One region of the Kitasatospora sp. CM 4170 genome, then DNA from elsewhere that is predicted to be linked to it. Evidence: riboswitches for the same ligand, from Rfam matches in the RefSeq annotation. Region 1 holds a riboswitch; each other region holds the start of a gene.

Evidence for each region. Region 1 has a riboswitch for cobalamin ahead of metE (5-methyltetrahydropteroyltriglutamate--homocysteine S-methyltransferase). Riboswitches for the same ligand answer to the same signal wherever they lie in the genome.
Region 2: linked by a shared signal. The riboswitch ahead of RMN57_RS24620 (FecCD family ABC transporter permease) and the one ahead of metE (5-methyltetrahydropteroyltriglutamate--homocysteine S-methyltransferase) in region 1 are both predicted to bind cobalamin.
Region 3: linked by a shared signal. The riboswitch ahead of RMN57_RS24475 (ribonucleoside-diphosphate reductase subunit alpha) and the one ahead of metE (5-methyltetrahydropteroyltriglutamate--homocysteine S-methyltransferase) in region 1 are both predicted to bind cobalamin.
Region 4: linked by a shared signal. The riboswitch ahead of RMN57_RS27620 (cobalamin biosynthesis protein) and the one ahead of metE (5-methyltetrahydropteroyltriglutamate--homocysteine S-methyltransferase) in region 1 are both predicted to bind cobalamin.

The regions. Positions count from the first base shown of each region.
Region 1 is NZ_CP134877.1:387,018-389,207, reverse strand. It holds gene RMN57_RS01630 (SpoIIE family protein phosphatase) at 1-225, opposite strand, end outside; cobalamin riboswitch at 573-798, shown strand; gene metE (5-methyltetrahydropteroyltriglutamate--homocysteine S-methyltransferase) at 953-2,190, shown strand, end outside.
Region 2 is NZ_CP134877.1:5,743,310-5,745,499, forward strand. It holds gene RMN57_RS24620 (FecCD family ABC transporter permease) at 1-921, opposite strand, end outside; cobalamin riboswitch at 1,025-1,144, opposite strand; gene sodN (superoxide dismutase, Ni) at 1,248-1,643, opposite strand; gene sodX (nickel-type superoxide dismutase maturation protease) at 1,830-2,190, shown strand, end outside.
Region 3 is NZ_CP134877.1:5,708,531-5,710,720, forward strand. It holds gene RMN57_RS24475 (ribonucleoside-diphosphate reductase subunit alpha) at 1-1,382, opposite strand, end outside; cobalamin riboswitch at 1,571-1,713, opposite strand; gene RMN57_RS24480 (glycosyltransferase family 39 protein) at 1,778-2,190, opposite strand, start outside.
Region 4 is NZ_CP134877.1:6,477,033-6,479,222, forward strand. It holds gene RMN57_RS27620 (cobalamin biosynthesis protein) at 1-857, opposite strand, end outside; cobalamin riboswitch at 953-1,086, opposite strand; gene RMN57_RS27625 (transcriptional regulator) at 1,347-2,060, shown strand.

The sequences.
Region 1 (2,190 bases):
CACGACGTAGTCGAAGCCGCCGCTCTTCCTGACGTCCTCGGCCAGCGGCTGCAGCGTCGCCGTCGGGTCGGGGCTGCCCAGCGCCGTCACCACCATCGGGACCTGCGCCAGGGTGACCGCCGCGGCGCGCGTGCGCTGCTCGGCCCCGTTCGTACTGTTGTTGCGCGCCTGGAGGATGAGCGCTGTGAGCGCGGCCCCGATCAGCAGCACCACGACGATCAGCATCCACAGGAACACCTGCCCGGCGACGCTGCGCACCCTCAGCCGGGAGGGCAGCCCACGCCACGGCGAGCGGCGCCTCGCCGCCTCGCCCTTGTCCTCGCCGCCGAGGGCCTGGCTGTCCTTTCGCCGCACTGGCTGGCCTCTCGCTGCACCTGGGCCGTCCCCGCACACCCGAGACTCCTTCCCACGCTGCCACCTGGCCCGCACCCGTGCACGTCCGAGGACGAGCCGGGCTCCCGCCGCCCCGGCCGCCGCCGCGGCCGGTCGTCGACGCCGAGGAGGTCGCAGGGCGCGTCTCAGCATCCGGACGATTTGAGCGATTCACTGGTCGGTGCCCGCCGTCCTGCCCCTAAGCTGGCCGTGCAGCTGGTTCGCCCTGCCCGCCAGGCAGGCGCGTCGCAAGAGGGAACCCGGTGGGAATCCGGGACTGCCCCGCAGCGGTGAGCGGGAACGACCGCCGTCATACGCACTGGGCCCGGGTCGGGTCTGGGAAGCGACGGCCAGTAGGTGTCCGCCCTGGTACCAGGGTGGCCGTGCCCGCGAGTCCGAAGACCTGCCACTGCCCGTGCGCGACCGTTCGCGCACGGCCATCCGGTGACCTCGTGGGCGGGTCGGCGTGCAGACAGGCGGAGCAGCACCCGGGTGCGGGGCGTCCGCCCGGTCCGTCATCCCTTCGCGCCTTCGTGCCGTCACCGGCACCAGAGGAACCAGGCTCGCGAAGGAGAGTCCCTTGACAGCGAAGTCCGCAGCCGCGGCGACCGTGGCCACCGTGTACGGATACCCCCGCCAGGGCCGGGGCCGGGAACTGAAGAAGGCCATCGAGGGCTACTGGAAGGGCGCGGTCACCGCCGGGGCGCTGCTGGCCACCGCCTCCGACCTGCGCCGGGAGAACTGGGCGCAGCTCGGCGAGGCGGGGGTCCGGGAGGTCCCGACCGGCGACTTCTCGCTCTACGACCACGTGCTCGACGCGACGGTCGCCGTGGGCGCGATCCCGGCCCGGCACCGGGCCGCCGTCGACGCCGACCCGCTGGACGGCTACTTCGCCATGGCACGCGGCACCCAGGACGTCGCGCCGCTCGAAATGACGAAGTGGTTCGACACCAACTACCACTACCTCGTGCCCGAGTTGGGCCCCGACACGGTGTTCGCCGCGAACCCGGCCAAGGCGGTCGCCGAGCTGCGCGAGGCCCTCGTCCTCGGCCACGCCGCCCGGCCGGTGCTGGTCGGCCCGGTGACCTATCTGCTGCTGGCCAAGCCCGCTCCCGGGGTGGCCGAGGACTTCCTGCCGATCACCCTGCTGGACCGGCTGCTGCCCGTCTACGCCGAACTGCTCGCCCACCTGCGGGCGGCGGGCGCCGCCTGGGTGCAGCTGGACGAGCCCGCGCTGGTGCAGGACCGCACCCCGGCGGAGCTGAACGCCGCCGCTCGCGCCTACCGCGAGCTGGGCGGCCTGGCCGACCGGCCGAAGCTGCTGGTGGCGAGCTACTTCGACCGCCTCGGCGAAGCCCTGCCGGTGCTCGCCAAGGCCCCGGTCGAAGGCCTGGCGCTGGACTTCACCGGACCGGGCGCCGCCAACCTCGACGACCTCGCCGCCGCCGGGGGCCTGCCCGGCAAGCGGCTGGTGGCCGGTGTGGTCGACGGGCGCAACATCTGGATCAACGACCTGGAGAAGTCGCTGGCCACCTTGGCGACCCTGCTCGGGCTCGCCGGGCGGGTCGACGTCGCGCCGTCCTGCTCCCTGCTGCACGTGCCGATCGACGCCGGCCTGGAACGCGACGTCGATCCGCAGATCGCCCGCTGGCTCGCCTTCGCCGAGCAGAAGGCCGCCGAGGTCGCCCTGCTGGCCCGCGGCCTGCGGGAGGGCACCGGCGCGATCACCGCCGAACTCGCCGCCAACCGCGCCGACCTGGCCTCCCGCGCCACCTCGCCGGTCACCCGTGACCCGGCCGTGCGCGCCCGAGCCGCCGC
Region 2 (2,190 bases), 5.4 Mb from region 1:
CCGGCGGTGGCCGGCGCCGACCAGCATCCGGGTCAGGTGAGGCACCATCAGGCCGACGAAGCCGATCGCGCCGCTGACCGCCACCACGGTGCCGGTGACGGCCGCGGTCACGGCGAACAGTTCCCGGCGCAGCCGGTCGCCGTCCACGCCGAGCGAGGCGGCGGTCTCGTCGCCCATCGCCAGCGCGTCCAGCCGCCCGGCGGCGCAGGCCAGGTGGGCGAGGCCGGCCAGCACGGTGGCGGCGGCGATCGGAACCGAGCCCCAGGTCGCCCCGCCGAGGCTGCCGAGCAGCCACATCATGGCGCTGCGGGCCGCCTCGCCGCGCGCGGCCGCGAACACCATCAGCGCCGTCACCGCCGAGAAGCCGTAGGACATCGCCGTGCCGGTGAGGACCAGCCGCAGCGGGGTGAGACCGGCCGCGGTCCGTGCGGCGGCGTACACCAGCACCATGGCGAGCAGCGCCGCGCCGAACGCGGAGACCGAGATCGCCCAGACCCCGAGCGAGGCGAAGGCGCCGAGCAGGAGCACCGCGTTGGCGCCGACCGCGGCGCCGGAGGAGATGCCGAGGACGAACGGGTCGGCGAGCGCGTTGCGGACCATCGCCTGCACGGCGACCCCGGTGGCCGCGAGCCCGGCGCCGACCACGGCGGCCAGCACGGTGCGCGGCAGCCGGATCTCCCAGACGATGGCGTACGCGGCGGCCTCCTCGGCCGGCAGCCGACCGCCCGTCAGTCCGGCTCCCAGCAAGCGCAGCACGTGCGACCAGCCGAGTCCGGTGGAGCCCAGGGCCACCCCGCAGACCAGCGAGAGCAGCAGCGCCGACGCCAGGCCGGCGGCCAGCGGGCCGGTGGGCAGGCGGCGGGCCGCTGCGGGCACGGGCGTGGGCGCCGTCGGGGGCGGTGCGGTCGCTGCGGTGGTCACGGGTGGCGCGCCTTCGCCTCTGGCCGCGGCCGGCGACGGGCGATCGCGCCCGGGCCGCAGGCGTGCCGGGGCGCCATCCCCTCGCAGTCCGCGGCGAGTTGTCGGGAGGTCGGCACCCCGGGGCGATCGGGCTCGCGGGGCACGGGGCACCGCTTACCGTTGCGGGTCAGCGCCGGATTCGCACCGGCTTCCCCCGCGGGGCACCCTGGCAGCATAACAAGTGATCAGGCCCTTTGACCCTTACCGGGTGCGCCGGGCCCGCGGAGAACGCGACCGCCCCCGTCCGGCGGGCCGGACGGGGGCGGTCGGTGCGGGCTGATCGGGGATCAGGCCTGCTTGGTCTCCCAGAAGATCTTGTCGACCTCGGCGATCAGGTCGAGCAGGGCCTGGCCGGTGGCCGGGTCGGTCGACGCCTTGGTGGCCGAGGCGGCCTTCAGGGTGTCGTTGATCAGCTGGTGCAGCTGCGGGTACTTCTCGAAGTGCGGGGCCTTGAAGTAGTCGCTCCACAGCACCGAGATGTGGTGCTTGACGGCCTCGGCGCGCTGCTCCTTGATGATGATGGCGCGGGCGCGGAAGTGCGGGTCCTCGTTGGCCTGGTACTTCTCCTGGGTGGCCTTGACCGACTCGGCCTCGATCCGGGCCTGCGCCGGGTCGTACACGCCGCAGGGGAGGTCGCAGTGGGCGTGGGCGGTGGCGCGAGGTGCAAACAGACGAGAGAACATGGGAGTCCTTCCTTAGATCGTCTTCCCGCGCCCGAGATTACCCTTCCGGCCCGTGGGTTTCGCGATCGGGCGGTGGGCCTCGGTCAAAAGGCGGAGTCGGAACCGGGCCAATCCGGACACCGGCCGGGAGGCCGCCGGTGCGGCAGACTTGGACGCGGCCGGCCGGGAGGAGGAGTCGTGGCGCGGATGGCGGAACCGGAGGGCGGCACCCCGGGGGGTGGCGCGCCGTTCGGACTGATCGACGTGGCGGGCCCCTCGATGGTGCCGACCCTGCGCGAGGGCGACCAGCTGCTGGTCCGCTACGGCGCGCGGATCCGGCCGGGCGCGGTGGTGGTCTTCCGCCACCCGTTCCAGCAGGACCTGCTGGTGGTGAAGCGGGCGGCCGAGCGCCGGGCCAAGGGCTGGTGGCTGCTCTCCGACAACCGGCCGATCGACAGCGACAGCCGCAGCTACGGCGCCGTCCCGGACGAGCTCGTGCTCGGCCGGGTGCTGCTGCGGCTGCGGCCGCGGCCGGCCTGGCTGGCGCCGGGCCGGGGGCTGGAGCGTC
Region 3 (2,190 bases), 5.3 Mb from region 1:
TCGGCCACGTGGGCGCCGAGGTTGACCGAGCCGAGGTTGCAGACGGCGGTCTCGGAGTCGTCCGTGACCTCCAGGATCTCCGTGCACAGGTTGGACGAGTGGACCGTCCGGCCCGGCAGCGCGGTCTGGTTGGCGGCGCGGTTGGAGGCGTCCTTGAAGGTCATCCAGCCGTTGCCGGTCTGCGCCAGGGTGCGCATCATCCGGGCGTAGAGGGTCTGCGCGGGGATGGTGCGGACGGCCTTGCCGGCCAGCTCGGCCTTGCGGTAGGCCTCGTCGAAGTCCTCGCCCCAGAGGTCGACCAGCTCCGGCACGTCGGCCGGGGAGAACAGCGACCAGTCCTCGTTCGCGTTGACCCGGCGCATGAACTCGTCCGGGATCCAGTGCGCCAGGTTCAGGTTGTGGGTCCGGCGCGCCTCCTCACCGGTGTTGTCGCGCAGCTCCAGGAACTCCTCGATGTCCGCGTGCCAGGTCTCCAGGTAGACGCAGGCCGCGCCCTTGCGACGGCCGCCCTGGTTGACGGCGGCGACCGAGGAGTCGAGGGTGCGCAGGAACGGGACGATGCCGTTGGACTTGCCGTTGGTGCCCCGGATCAGGCTGCCGCGCGAGCGGATCCGCGAGTAGGAGAGGCCGATGCCGCCGGCGTGCTTGGAGAGGCGGGCGATCTGGGCGTACCGGGAGTAGATCGAGTCCAGGTTGTCGAGCGGCGAGTCCAGCAGGTAGCAGCTCGACATCTGCGGGTGCCGGGTGCCCGAGTTGAAGAGGGTCGGCGAGGAGGTCAGGTACTCCAGCCGGCTCATCAGGCGGTACAGCTCGGCCACCTCGCGCACCGACTGCTCGTTGTCGCCGACCGCCAGGCCACAGGCGACGCGGAGCAGGAAGTGCTGCGGGGTCTCGACGACCTTGCGGGTGATCGGGTGGCGCAGCAGGTAGCGGGACTGCACGGTGCGCAGGCCGAAGTACTCGAAGCGGTCGTCGCCCTGCGGGTCGATCAGGCCGTCGAGGACGGCGGCGTGCTTCGCCACGAGGGCGGCGGTGGTGTCGCCGATCAGACCCTCGGCGTGGCCGACCGCGATCGAGGTGGAGAAGGAGACCACGCCCTGGGTCGCGGCCTCGTCGACGATCTCCAGCGCGAGCAGCCGGGCGGCCAGCTTCGAGTACTGCGGGTCCTCGGCGATCATCGACGCTGCGGCGTCCACGGCCAGCCCGCGCAGCTCGGCGAAGTCCGAGCCGGCGTGGCGGCCGCGCAGCGCGGCGGCGGCGACATGGCCGGGGTCCACCTGCGGAAGGTCGGCGCTGCGGTCGGTCAGCACCCGCAGCAGAGCGCCGCCCGGGTCGGTGACCGTCGGGTCGGCGGTGGCGGAGCTGGTCCCCTGGGTGGGCAGGGTGGCTGAGGCAGCGGTGGTCAAGGCGCTCTCTCCTGGCGGCGATCGGCGGCGGTGGATCGAATCACCGGGCCGTTCGGGGCAGGGGAGCACGGCGCGGCAGCCGGACGGCGTCGCGCGACGGTGTCATCCCCGGCCCGCCCGCGAGGCCCGGAAGTACTGCTGGTGCTGAAGGCCTCTGCGGGGAGGTCGACCGGCACACCGTCGGCAGGTACTCGGACTCGCGGGCTCTGCATGGGAGCCGCCCGCACACCGCTGCGGGGCAGTCCCGGATTCCCACCGGGTTCCCCTGCGTCGACAGCAGGGACGAGCATACATCTAGTGGCGGCTGAGTATGACGGCCCCATATGTAGTGGCGGGCGTGTCGCGGGGCCCGAGTTGCGGGCCCGTCGCGCTCAGTACCGGAGGAACACTTTGTACGTGCCGGAATCGCCGGTCGGGGAGCTGAACTGAGCGATCAGGCGGTAGTGCCCGCCGGCCCCGAGAGCGTCCGCGAGAGCCCGGTTCATGGCGCTCGGCGCGGTGCTGTCGAGGACGACCAGGTTGAACCAGCCGTCCCGGACGGCGGTGACCGTGCCGTCGTCGCCGCGGTGCACCACGCCGGCCCGGTCCTGGTACTCGGTGCCCCGGCGGGCCGAGAACCACTGGTCGGGCTTGCTGACGCTGCCCAGGTAGTACTCCGGCAGCCCCTCCACCTCGGTGAGGTAGCGGCCGCCGTGCGGCTGGGCGTGCAGGCGCAGCACGCTGAGCAGCCGGCCGGAGTCGGGGCCGTCCTGGTACCGCAGGGACGCCTGCTCCAGCCCGAGGG
Region 4 (2,190 bases), 6.1 Mb from region 1:
ATGTCGTCCACCCCGACCGGCCGCAGCTCCGCACCCAGCACCGGCCGGTGCTCGACCCGGTCGCCGTAGTGGAGGGTCCCGCCGAGGCGGACGCCGAGGGCGCCGGCGAAGGCCGCCTCGGCCTGGCCCGCGTTGGGGCTGGGGTGCGCGGAGCCGTCCCGGCGCCAGACCCGCCAGGCGGTCCGGGGCTCGGGGGAGGCGGCCACCGTGAGCAGCGCGGTCAGCCGGGCGCCCGGCCAGCCGGCCACGTCGTCCAGCCGGGCCGAGGCCCAGCCGAAGCGGGTGTGCCGCGGCGAGCGGTGGCCGACCATCGCGTCCAGGGTGTTGACGGCGCGGAAGGCCAGCAGTCCGGGCGTGCCCGCGACGGCGCCCCAGACCAGCGCGTTCACCACGGCGTCGGCGGTGTTCTCGGCGACCGACTCGACCACCGCGCGGGCCACCTGCTGCCCGTCCAGCGCGCTCGGGTCGCGCCCGCACAGGTGCGGCAGCCGGGCCCGGGCCGCCGTCAGGTCGCCCGCGGCGAGCGAGCGGCCGATGGTGCGGGCCTCCCGGGTGAGCGAGGTGCCGCCGAGCACCGTCCAGGTGGCGGCGGCGGCCAGCGCGGCCCGCCCGGCCGGACGCCGGCCCAGCAGGCGTTCGGCGGCCACCGCTCCGGCCGCGACGGCGCCCACGCAGAGTGCGGTGTAGGCGGCGCCGACGGCCCGGTCGTCGCGCCAGATCCGGCGCTCCAGGCGGCCGGCCGCGCTGCCGAAGAGCGCCACCGGGTGGCCGCGGCGCGGGTCGGCGAACCGGGCGTCGGCGAGGCTGCCGGCGGCGGCGCCCAGGGCGAAGGCGGCGGCGCGGGTCAGCGGGCGCACGGCAGGCAGCAGAGGTCTCGGTGGGGCTGGGCAGCCTGCATCGCGTGCGTGTCCTCACTCAGGGTCCGCGCCCTGGATCGACGTACCGGGGGCGAGAGTCTCCTGGCTTCCGGGTCGAACGCACGCCCGCGCCTTCCAGCGGCTTCTGACGGCTCGCCGTGGCAAGTGTGTCGGACGTGCTCCCCGGTGACAGTGGCGGGACCGCGCCGGACTCGCACCGGCTTCCTCTGCATGCCTCCGTATTGGCTGAAGGATCCCATCACGCGGCCGAACCGCGAGTCAACCAAGGTCGCGGAGGGGTTGGTCACACGGCAGCACGCCGCCCCGCCCCGGTCTTCACCGTTCCCGACCACGTCGCTATCTCCGATCATGACTGCCGCAGGGGCATGACAGGCTGTGGGATCGTCCATCCGTCTGGAGGTACCTCCAGTCCCGCTTCGTGCGTTCGGCGGCTGGGGTGCCGATGGACCAAACCCCTACGGTCGGCGCATGCGACGCAGACAGCCACCCGCCCTGCCGCCGGTGCCCTTCTCCCCGGCGGCCGCCCGCGCGCACCGCGCCGGCCTCGGCCTGACCCCCGAGCAGGTCGCCGAGGGGATGGCCGCGCACGGGGTCCGGCTGCTGCCCGCCCACGTGCTCGGCTGGGAGAGCGGCGAGCTGCTCCCGACCGAGGAGGAGTTCATCGCCCTGGCCCGGGCGCTCTGGTGCCCGCCCGCCCAGCTGATGGGCGTCCGTCCGGCCCGGCTGCGGGACTTCCGGGTGGCCCGGGAGCTCGGCCAGGAGGCGGCGGCCCACCGGATCGGCCTCGCGCTGCGGCACTACCAGCAGGCCGAGGCGGCCGACCGCTGGGACGGCGACGAGGCGCAGACCCACGCGCTCGCCCAGGTGCTCGGGCTGCGGTTGCGCGAGCTGGTCGCGGTGACGGGCCGTCGCGAGGAGCTGGACCAGCGGCTGAAGCAGTGCGTGGACGGGCGCTGGCAGGCGCACGTCCGTGCGATCGGCCGGATCGTGCCGGTGCACGAGGAGGACCTCGCCGCCGTGCTGACCGTGCTGCAGAACGAGTACCAGGTCTCCTCGCACTGGGGCGCCGGCAGCTGGGGCTCGCCGGCCCCGGCGGCCGCGGCCGCCGGCACCCGGGAGCAGCCGGTCGGCGAGCGGTTCTGGGAGCTGCTCGCGCGGCGGCAGACCGACATCCCGGTCTGACCGCCGGACCCTGACCGGCCGTCCTGCTCGGCCGCGCTGCCGGCCGACCCGCCCTGCCCGGGCCGCTCGCCGCCCCGGTGTGACCCGGACGGCCGTGTCCGGTGGCCGGCCGCCGCCCCCGCGAGTGGAC